DNA from 3 places in the Thermoanaerobacter ethanolicus JW 200 genome. Region 1 is predicted to be linked to each of the others. Evidence: predicted binding sites of a transcription regulator. Region 1 holds the regulator's gene; each other region holds the start of a gene.
What was found. Region 1 encodes HrcA, which represses chaperone genes, less so after heat shock. Its sites were predicted from a motif close to ATTAGCACTCANNNNNNNTGAGTGCTAAT; they were not measured.
Positions count from the first base shown of each region.

Region 2: groES (co-chaperone GroES) is a predicted target of HrcA. The motif match lies at 1,326-1,354, and genes of this name have one in related genera.
Region 3: EB239_RS02390 (nucleotidyltransferase family protein) is a predicted target of HrcA. The motif match lies at 1,861-1,889, and genes of this name have one in related genera.

Region 1 is NZ_CP033580.1:1,509,669-1,512,959, forward strand. Features, by position in the region: gene lepA (translation elongation factor 4) at 1-348, shown strand, start outside; gene hemW (radical SAM family heme chaperone HemW) at 345-1,472, shown strand; gene hrcA (heat-inducible transcriptional repressor HrcA) at 1,567-2,598, shown strand; gene grpE (nucleotide exchange factor GrpE) at 2,621-3,202, shown strand; gene dnaK (molecular chaperone DnaK) at 3,220-3,291, shown strand, end outside.
Region 2 is NZ_CP033580.1:1,113,105-1,116,395, forward strand. Features, by position in the region: gene EB239_RS05510 (hypothetical protein) at 170-1,144, shown strand; gene groES (co-chaperone GroES) at 1,380-1,664, shown strand; gene groL (chaperonin GroEL) at 1,679-3,291, shown strand, end outside.
Region 3 is NZ_CP033580.1:471,747-475,037, reverse strand. Features, by position in the region: gene EB239_RS02395 (glycosyltransferase family 4 protein) at 1-670, opposite strand, end outside; gene EB239_RS02390 (nucleotidyltransferase family protein) at 700-1,746, opposite strand; gene EB239_RS02385 (glycoside hydrolase family 130 protein) at 1,964-2,854, opposite strand; gene EB239_RS02380 (glycoside hydrolase family 130 protein) at 2,869-3,291, opposite strand, start outside.

The sequences.
Region 1 (3,291 bases):
GATATTTTAATAAATGGCGAATTGGTAGATGCTTTATCCATGATAGTTCATAAAGATAAAGCCTATGAAAAAGCGAGAAAAATTGTAGAAAAGTTAAAAGAAAATATTCCAAGGCATCTTTTTGAGATTCCAATCCAGGCTGCAATAGGCTCTAAGATTATTGCAAGAGAGACTGTAAAAGCTTTGAGAAAAAACGTTCTTGCCAAGTGTTATGGAGGAGACGTAACTCGTAAGAAAAAACTTTTGGAGAAGCAAAAAGAAGGTAAAAAGCGCATGAGACAGGTGGGAAGTGTTGAAATACCTCAAGAGGCTTTTATGTCAATATTGAAGCTAGATGATGAAAAATGAGGGAGATAGGACTATACATTCACATTCCTTTTTGTAAAAGAAAATGCTATTATTGTGATTTTAATTCTTATGCAGGCTATGATTATCTTTTTGACGACTATATTCGGGCACTACTTATGGAAATAGAATCAAATTCTACAAAAGATTATAATGTGGTTTCGGTTTATATAGGAGGAGGGACCCCTAACCTTTTGCCTCCTTTTTATATAGAGAAGATATTGAAATCTGTATTTAAAAATTATAAAATACTTGATGGTTGCGAAATTACTATTGAAATGAATCCCGGCCTTATAACTGAAGAAAAACTAAAAATTTATAAAGACAACGGGATAAACCGAGTAAGTATTGGACTTCAAGCTTTTCAAAATAGGCTTTTAAAATATATAGGTAGAATTCATACAATAGAAGATTTTTTTGGAAATTATGAGTTAGTGAAAAAGTTCTTTGACAATATAAATATTGACCTGATGTATGCTCTTCCTACTCAAACCTTTAAAGAGTGGCAAGAAACTTTAAAAGAAGTAGTAAAATTACAGCCGACGCATGTTTCTACTTATAGCTTGATTTTAGAACCTAACACCTCCTTTTACAGACTTTATGAAAAGGGTCAGTTGCCTATAGTTGATGAGGAAGAAGAGCTTAAAATGTATCATTGGGGTATAGAGTTTTTAAAAGAAAAAGGTTATCACCATTACGAAATATCTAATTTTGCATTGCCCACATTTGAATGTCGCCACAATATTTTATACTGGGAATGCAAAAATTATTTGGGATTTGGTGCAGGAGCCCATTCTTATATGGAGGGTGTGAGATATAGTAATATTGAAAATATAAAAGACTATATTAAGAGCATTTTAGAAAGAAAAAGTGCAGTTAAGGAAAAAATAAAGTTGGCAAAAGAAGATAGAATGGCTGAGTTTATGTTTTTAGGAATGAGAATGACAAAAGGAGTGTGTGACAAGGATTTTAAGAAAAGATTTGGTATCAGTTTGTTTGAATTTTACAAAAAAGTAATACAAAAATACTTAAATGAAGGTCTAATTGAGATTGATAATGAGTGTGTAAAACTTACCGAGAGGGGTATTGATGTCTCTAACGTCATTTTTGAAGAATTTCTGCCCTAAATGAGTATTGACAAAAAATTATAAGAGTGGTATTTTAAAAACATGAATTAGCACTCAATCGAGTAGAGTGCTAATAATACATGGGGTGGTGAAAATGCCGTTAGATGATAGGAAGAAAAAAATACTATACGCGGTTATTACTGATTATATTATGACGGCAGAGCCAATAGGGTCGAGAACAATAGCTAAGAAGTACAATATAGGATTAAGTTCTGCTACTATAAGAAACGAAATGGCGGATTTAGAAGAAATGGGATATTTGGAGCAACCTCATACTTCCGCAGGAAGAATACCTTCAGATAAAGGATATAGATTTTATGTAGACAGCATTCTTCGAAATTATATAAACAATGACCCTCCAATTAGCTATAATACTCGCGAGGAAATAATAGCGGAGTTTGATGAAATTGTAAAGAAATATGCAAGAATTTTGGCTAACATAACTCACCATACTACAGTTGCTAAAATGCCAAAGTTGAACCCTGATAGAATAAGGAAAATCCAACTTATACCTGTTGCTTCTAATAAAATGATCTTTTTAGTAGTGACAGACACAGGAATTGTAAAAAATTACTTGCTAAATTTATGCCAAAATGTAGATAGAACTATCTTTGAGTTTTTAAACAATTTGTTAAATGACAAAATTGCTGGCAAAAGCGAAAAAGATATTTTTGAGTTTTTACAAAAAGATTTAAGGCAGATGTTGGGAGAGGTAGCTTTTATAGCCGACGAATTGATAAACACTATACTTTTGAGCTTGAAGCAGTTACAAGAAACGGACATTTATGCGGATGGAACTTTCCATATTTTAGATTTTCCTGAATACAAGGATTTAGGCAAAGCAAAAAATTTTTTCAATCTTTTGGACAACAAGTCGTTATTGAACGAAGTTTTAGAGCCTGAAGTAGATTTTATAGATGTGAGAATAGGAAGTGAAAACAAGTTTGAAGAGATGAAAGACTTAAGCGTAATAAAAACCACTTATAAGATTAACGGTCGTGTGGTGGGTACAATAGGAATTATAGGACCTACAAGAATGGATTATAGAAGGTTGATTAACGAAATCAATATGATGACAAAAGAGCTTTCAAATCTTTTGTCGAGTATATACAATGATGAAATATAACGAGGTGATATAAGTGGAAGAGATGGAAAAAGAAATTAACAAAGAGGAGGAAAAGGATGTAAATAATTTAGAATCAAATGAACAAATGGAAGGGCCTCCTGAAGAGGAAGAACAAACACAGCAGGAGCATAAGCAACAAACGATTGATGAAATAGAGGAATTAAAGCAAAAACTTCAGCAAAAAGAGGCTGAAGCTCAAGAATATTTAGATATTGCACAAAGATTGAAAGCAGAATTTGAAAATTACAGAAAAAGAATAGAAAAAGAAAAAGCTGAGATGATCGATTACGGGCAAGAAACAGTGATTTTAGAACTTTTGACTATTATGGATAATTTTGAAAGAGCTTTGGCAAGCAGTGGAGATTATAATTCTCTAAAAGAAGGGATAGAATTAATTTACAGGCAGTTTAAAAAAATATTGGATAAATTTGGTGTGAAAGAAATTGAAGCAGAGGGGCAGATTTTTGACCCCTATAAGCACCATGCTGTAATGCAGGAAGAGGTAGAAGGAAAGCAACCAAATGAAATTATTGAAGTTTTCCAAAAAGGGTATTATCTAAAAGATAAAGTAATAAGACCAAGTTTGGTTAAAGTAGCAAAATAAAAAGGAGGTTGAAAAATATGGGGAAAGTTATAGGAATTGACTTAGGAACTACTTTTTCTTGTGTTGCTGTTATGGAAGGAGGCCAACCT
Region 2 (3,291 bases), 400 kb from region 1:
TTTGTTGCAGGATGGTTTTGGATTTTCATAATAATAATTTTAATACTTCTATTTGTTCCAGGAATAATTATTTGGGAAAAAAATTAGACAAAAAATAGGGGTGGTCTATAATAATAGACTAGCCCCTTACATATATTTAGTAAGAGATTAAAAATAGGGGGAATTTGTTTTGCAAAAGGAGATTTTATTAAAAATACTTGCTGTAGAACTTTTGATAGTAGCATTTGTGAGATTTCAGGTAATGGGTATAGAAAAGGAAAGAGAAAAAGAAGAAGTTACAGAAGAAGATAAAGATGAATTATCTTCACCGCAGGAAAATAAAAAAACTTCAATAGATGTGTACGAAGTGATAACAAAGGGAAAAGATTTTGTAGGTAGCATAAAGCCTTATCTAAACAAGAGAGACCAATATTATGTAGATATTTTCTCTAAAATAGCCGAAATAATTGAAATACAAAAAAAATTGATGAGCCTTTCAGAAGAAGAAATTGAAGTGGCAGAAAAAATAGAAGTAGATAAAATAGGAATTTTGAAAGCGATAAAACCCTACATAACGGAAGATAAAAAAATTGTGATAGATAAGTTTTTAAAATTTCATGAAGCGTTGAAGAATTTGCAAGAAAAAATGGAGAAATATTCAAAAGAAGAAGATAAAGACAATATTTTCGACAAAATAATTGATATTTATGAGGCCCTAAGGCCTATAATTCCTGAAGAAAAGTTAGAAGAAACTGATAAGCTGGCAAAGAATATAAAATTGTTGGAAGTATTAAACAAAGCAGAGGGTATTATGAACAGCATGAAAGAGGAGAAAAAACAATTACAATCTTCTACTAGGAGTATGGAGGAAGAAGAGCAAAAAGCAGAAGAAAATAAAGAGGAAATAGAAAGAATAGAAGATAAAGGGGAAATATCGAAAATAGAGGAAGGAGATAAAATTTTAGATACCAATAAAAAAGAAACAGAGGAACAATTAGAGAAAGAAGAAAACAATTCATTACCTCAAGGATTATCTGACCAGCAGGTAGCAATTATAGACAATCTAAAATCTATGTTGACAAAGGAACAGCAGCAGTATATGTATAATATGATTAATTATCTTAAACAACAAGGATTAGTTAAATCTGAAGGTAAAGGGGAATAAATATTTTCCCTGTATTTTTTTATTTTTAAATACAAAATACAGAAACATAGTCTAAATCGATAAATAATGGCATAAAATCATAATATTTGGGCAAAATCATAAATAATCAGATTATATGGCCTAAAATTGGCTATAATAAGGTTTGATATGTTTTACCACTTAAATTAATATAGAGATTGGGATTAGCACTCACATAAGTTGAGTGCTAACAAATGAAGGAGGAGGGATAAAGAGTATGAGATTAAAACCGCTCGGAGACAGAGTTGTGGTCAAAGTAATCCAGGCAGAAGAAGTTACAAAAGGTGGAGTCATTCTACCTGGTACAGCAAAAGAAAAACCACAACAAGGTGAAGTAGTTGCAGTAGGAACAGGGGAATACATAGACGGCAAAAAGGTAGAATTAGAAGTTAAAGTCGGTGATAGAGTAATCTTCTCCAAGTATGCTGGGACAGAAGTTAAATTAGATGGTGAAGAATATTTACTTTTAAGAGAAAGCGATATTCTAGCAATTATCGAATAAGGAGGTAGTTAAAAATGGCAAAACAAATCAAATATGGTGAAGAAGCTCGTAGAGCATTAGAAAGAGGAGTTAATGCAGTTGCGGATACTGTAAAAGTTACACTAGGACCAAGAGGTCGTAATGTGGTACTTGACAAAAAGTATGGTTCCCCAACAGTAACAAATGACGGTGTTACAATTGCGAGAGAAATTGAATTAGAAGACCCATTTGAAAATCAAGGGGCTCAGCTTTTGAAAGAAGCAGCTACAAAAACTAATGATATTGCTGGTGACGGTACAACAACTGCAACACTTTTAGCACAAGCAATGGTTCGTGAAGGGCTTAAAAACCTCGCTGCAGGAGCTAACCCAATGCTTTTAAGAAGAGGCATTGCAAAAGCTGTTGATGCTGCAGTTGAGGGATTAAAGAGGATATCTAAACCTATAGATAATAAAGAGTCAATTGCTCACGTTGCCTCTATATCAGCAGCTGATGAAGAGATAGGAAAGCTCATTGCAGAAGCAATGGACAAAGTAGGAAAAGATGGAGTTATAACTGTTGAAGAATCAAAAACATTAGGTACAACTCTTGAAGTTGTTGAAGGAATGCAATTTGACAGAGGATATATCTCCCCTTATATGGTGACAGATGCTGAAAAAATGGAGGCAGTATTAGAAGAGCCTGTTATTCTTATAACAGATAAAAAAATCTCAAATATTCAAGATTTGTTACCACTCTTAGAACAAATAGTACAGCAGGGCAAGAAGCTTCTCATTATTGCTGATGACGTAGAAGGAGAAGCATTGGCAACATTAATTGTTAACAAATTAAGAGGTACATTTACATGTGTAGCTGTAAAAGCTCCTGGTTTTGGTGACAGAAGAAAAGAAATGTTACAAGATATAGCAATACTCACAGGCGGTCAAGTAATTTCCGAAGAATTAGGTTATGACTTGAAAGATGTAAGATTAGATATGCTTGGCCGTGCAAGACAAGTAAAAGTTACGAAAGAATATACAACAATTGTAGGTGGCGCAGGTGATCCATCAGAAATTAAGAAGAGAGTAAATCAAATAAAAGCTCAGATTGAAGAAACGACATCAGACTATGACAGAGAGAAATTACAAGAAAGACTTGCAAAATTGGCTGGTGGTGTAGCTGTAATTCAAGCTGGTGCTGCAACTGAGACAGAACTCAAAGAAAAGAAACACAGAATTGAAGACGCATTAGCAGCTACAAAAGCAGCAGTAGAAGAGGGTATAGTACCTGGTGGCGGTATTGCCCTTCTCAATGTAATAGAAGATGTACAAAAAGTAGTTGACTCCTTAGAGGGCGATTTCAAGACGGGTGCTAAGATAGTATTAAGAGCATTAGAAGAGCCTGTAAGACAAATTGCAACAAATGCTGGTGTTGACGGTTCTGTAATAGTAGAAAAAATAAAAGCTGCTAAAGATCCAAACTTCGGATATGATGCTTACAAGGAAGAATTCACAGACATGTTCAAAGCAGGTATTGTGGACCCAACAAAAGTTACAAGGACAGCTTTACAAAATGCTGCGTCAATTGCTTCAATGATACTCACAACAGAGGCAATTGTAGTAGACATACCAGAGAAGAATACAGGAATGCCAAATCCCGGAGCAGGAAT
Region 3 (3,291 bases), 1.0 Mb from region 1:
CATCTTTGTATTTTTTAGCCACAATACTTATTGCTTCTATGCCATACTCTATTCCTTTGCCCGGATTTATAAGACCAAAAGTGCTCATTATTCTTCTGCCTTTAAATCCATATCTTTCTTTCAATGTTTCTTTGGGTAATACTGGAAGATTGGGCACACCGTGAGGAATGACAGTGATTTTATTAGAAGGTATGTGACATATCTTTTCAAGAAGTGGTATAGTATTTTTAGCCATTGTAACTACTTTAACACTTTTTTTACCTAATTCTTTAAGTATCATAAGTTGTTTTTCATTTGGATTTGATAATACTGTGTGGACTGTCAAAACAAAGGGTATATTTAAATTGTCTACCAAATCTAATAAGTACTCTCCACTTTCTCCTCCAAATATTCCGTATTCATGTTCTATAATGAGCAAATCTATGTCAGATTCATTTAATTCACGGGCTAATCTTACATAATCTTCTCTTACAAATTGTTGTAACTGATATTTAACATCACTATCGTATTCGTAAGTTTTATTATCGTTTATTGCAATTACTCCTGCAAAATTAATAAGTTTTATCTTTTTTATTTCATTAACTAAATCTTGAGTAAAAGTAGCAATGCCACATTCTCTTGGTGGATAAGTGCTCAAAAATGCTACATTTCTCCCCAATACGCTCATCATATCACGCCCCCTTCTTAGTTTGTTTAGTATTAAGTTGTCAACGTAGTACTTGCCAATCTATTAGCTGTAAACACTGTATTTTTAACTTCCATATTCACCTCTACTATACATTCTGAAGTGACAACTGCATTCTCTAATCTTGCAAACCTGCGCACTTTTACATTATCCCACAATACACTTTGTGATACTTTGCTCTCTTGACCTATTCGACAGTTATTCCCAATTACTGTATACGGACCAACTGTAGCATAGGCATCAATTTCAGTATTATTTCCAATATAAGCAGGTCCTATCACTTTTGCGGTAGGATGAATTTTAACATTGTCTCCTAAAATTATGCCTCTTGAGGAAGTAGTACTTACAAATCTTGATTTTCCTTTTAAAATGTCCTCATGAACTTTTTTGTATTTATCTATTGTACCTATATCTATCCAGTAGCCGTTAAATTTATAAATAGCCATTCTATACCCTTTTTCCAAAAGTTTGGGATATGTCTCCCTCTCTACAGATACTACTGTATTTTCAGGAATTTCTTTTAACACCTCAGGTTCAAATACATATACTCCTGCGTTAATATACTTAGAATTACTCTCGCCTGGTTTGGGCTTTTCTTTGAAAGCAGTTATAAAGCCTTTTTCATCAAATTCTATAACTCCGTACTGAGAAGTATCTCTTACTTCAATAGATGCAATAGTTACTTGAGCTCTTCTTCTCTTGTGGTATTTTATCAAATCTGCATAGTCAATATCACTGACGATATCAGAGTTTAAAATGAGGAAAGTATCATCAAAAAATTTTTCGGCGTTTTTTATTGCCCCACCAGTCCCCAAAGGAGATTCTTCTGTAATATAGTGTATTTTTACACCTAAGTCCTCTTTTGGCTTGAAGTAATCTTCAATGTACTGAGACTTATAATAAGTACTTATTACAACTTCATCTACTCCACTTTTTTTAAGGTTTAAAATAATCCTTTCTAAAAGAGGTCTTCCCATGATAGGAACCATTGGTTTTGGCAGGTCATCTGTAAGAGGTCTTAGCCTTGTTCCCAAACCTCCTGCCAATAACAACGCCTTCATAAAAGACCCCTCCTTTATGAAGTTTTTCAAAAATTAACCTTAAAAACAAAAGAAGGGCGTGATACAAGTGATATAATTTATAAGAACGATAAGAACTAAGAAGAGGAGAAATATATTAGCACTCTTGAAATTCGGCTGCTAATAAGTATTATAATTAATCCTTTTTGGCATGTCAAGTACTTTTCTGTAAATAAAAAACAGGCCTTTTAAAAGCCTGCTAAAATTTGATATCTTTCATCTCTAATATCGCCACGCCTATAACAGTATCCGCACCCCCATAATAAACGTAAATAGTATCATCTTTTACTGCATTACCACAACTAAATACAACATTAGGAATGTATCCTTCTTTTTCCCACTGTAGTTCTGGCTCTAAGATAGGTTCTTTTTGCCTTGCAATAATCTTTGATGGATCTTCTAAATCTAAAAGGACTGCTCCCAATCTATATACATTATTGTCATCAGCTGCATGGTATATCAAAAACCAACCATCTTTTGTCCTAATAGGCGGCCCTCCAATTCCGACTCTCGCACTTTCCCACGTTCCAGGAATTGGCTTAATGATAGGCTTATGGTCATACCAATTTTTTAAATCTTCTGAAAAGGCAATCCATATATCTGGATACCTTCTATGAAGCATCACATACTTTCCATTGATTTTTTCAGGAAATAAAGAGGCGTCTTTATTAGGTTCATCTAAAACTACTCCTTTTCTCTCCCAATCTATAAGGTTTTTGGAGGTAGCCAAACAAATCCTATAGTCATCATGAAACCTGTCCCCAAAACCTGTGTACATCATATAATAAATGCCGTCAATTTTGACTATCCTTGGGTCTTCTAATCCTCTGAGCTCTTGTTCTGTCTCATTGCTCATCACTGGTTTGTCTAATCTCATAAAATTAATCCCGTCTTTGCTAACTGCATACCCCAGGCGAGAAGTATATTTCCCATATTTGGCGTGAGGTCCAATGTCAGTAGCCCTATAAATCAAGTGAAACAGTCCATTGTCATAAATTGCTGCAGTATTAAAAACTGCTGCTCTTTCCCATTCATTTTCTGCTTTTGGCATCAATACTGGCTTATCTGATAATCTCTTTAATTTTATCACTCCATACACTCCTTTTAAAATTTTACTTTTTCTTTTTCAATGGCTGCTACACCTATATGGGTATCTGCTGCTCCGTAATACACGTAATACATGTCATTCACTTCAACTGCTCCACAGCTAAATACCACATTAGGCACAAGCCCATTTATTTCCCAATCCAACTCTGGCTCTAAAATAGGCTCTTTTTGTCTCGCAACAACCTTTGATGGGTCCTTTAAGTCTAAAAGAGCTGCACCAAGTCTGTACACATTGTTGTCATCCACCCCGTGATATATTAAAAGCCATCCATCTTCTCTTTTTATAGGAGGTCCTGCTATGCCAATTTTCTTTGACTCCCATGTGTAAGGTTTAGGGGACATTATAATCTTATGGTCATACCAATTTACTAAATCATCAGAATAAGCAATCCAAATATCGGGCATTCTTCTATGGAAAAG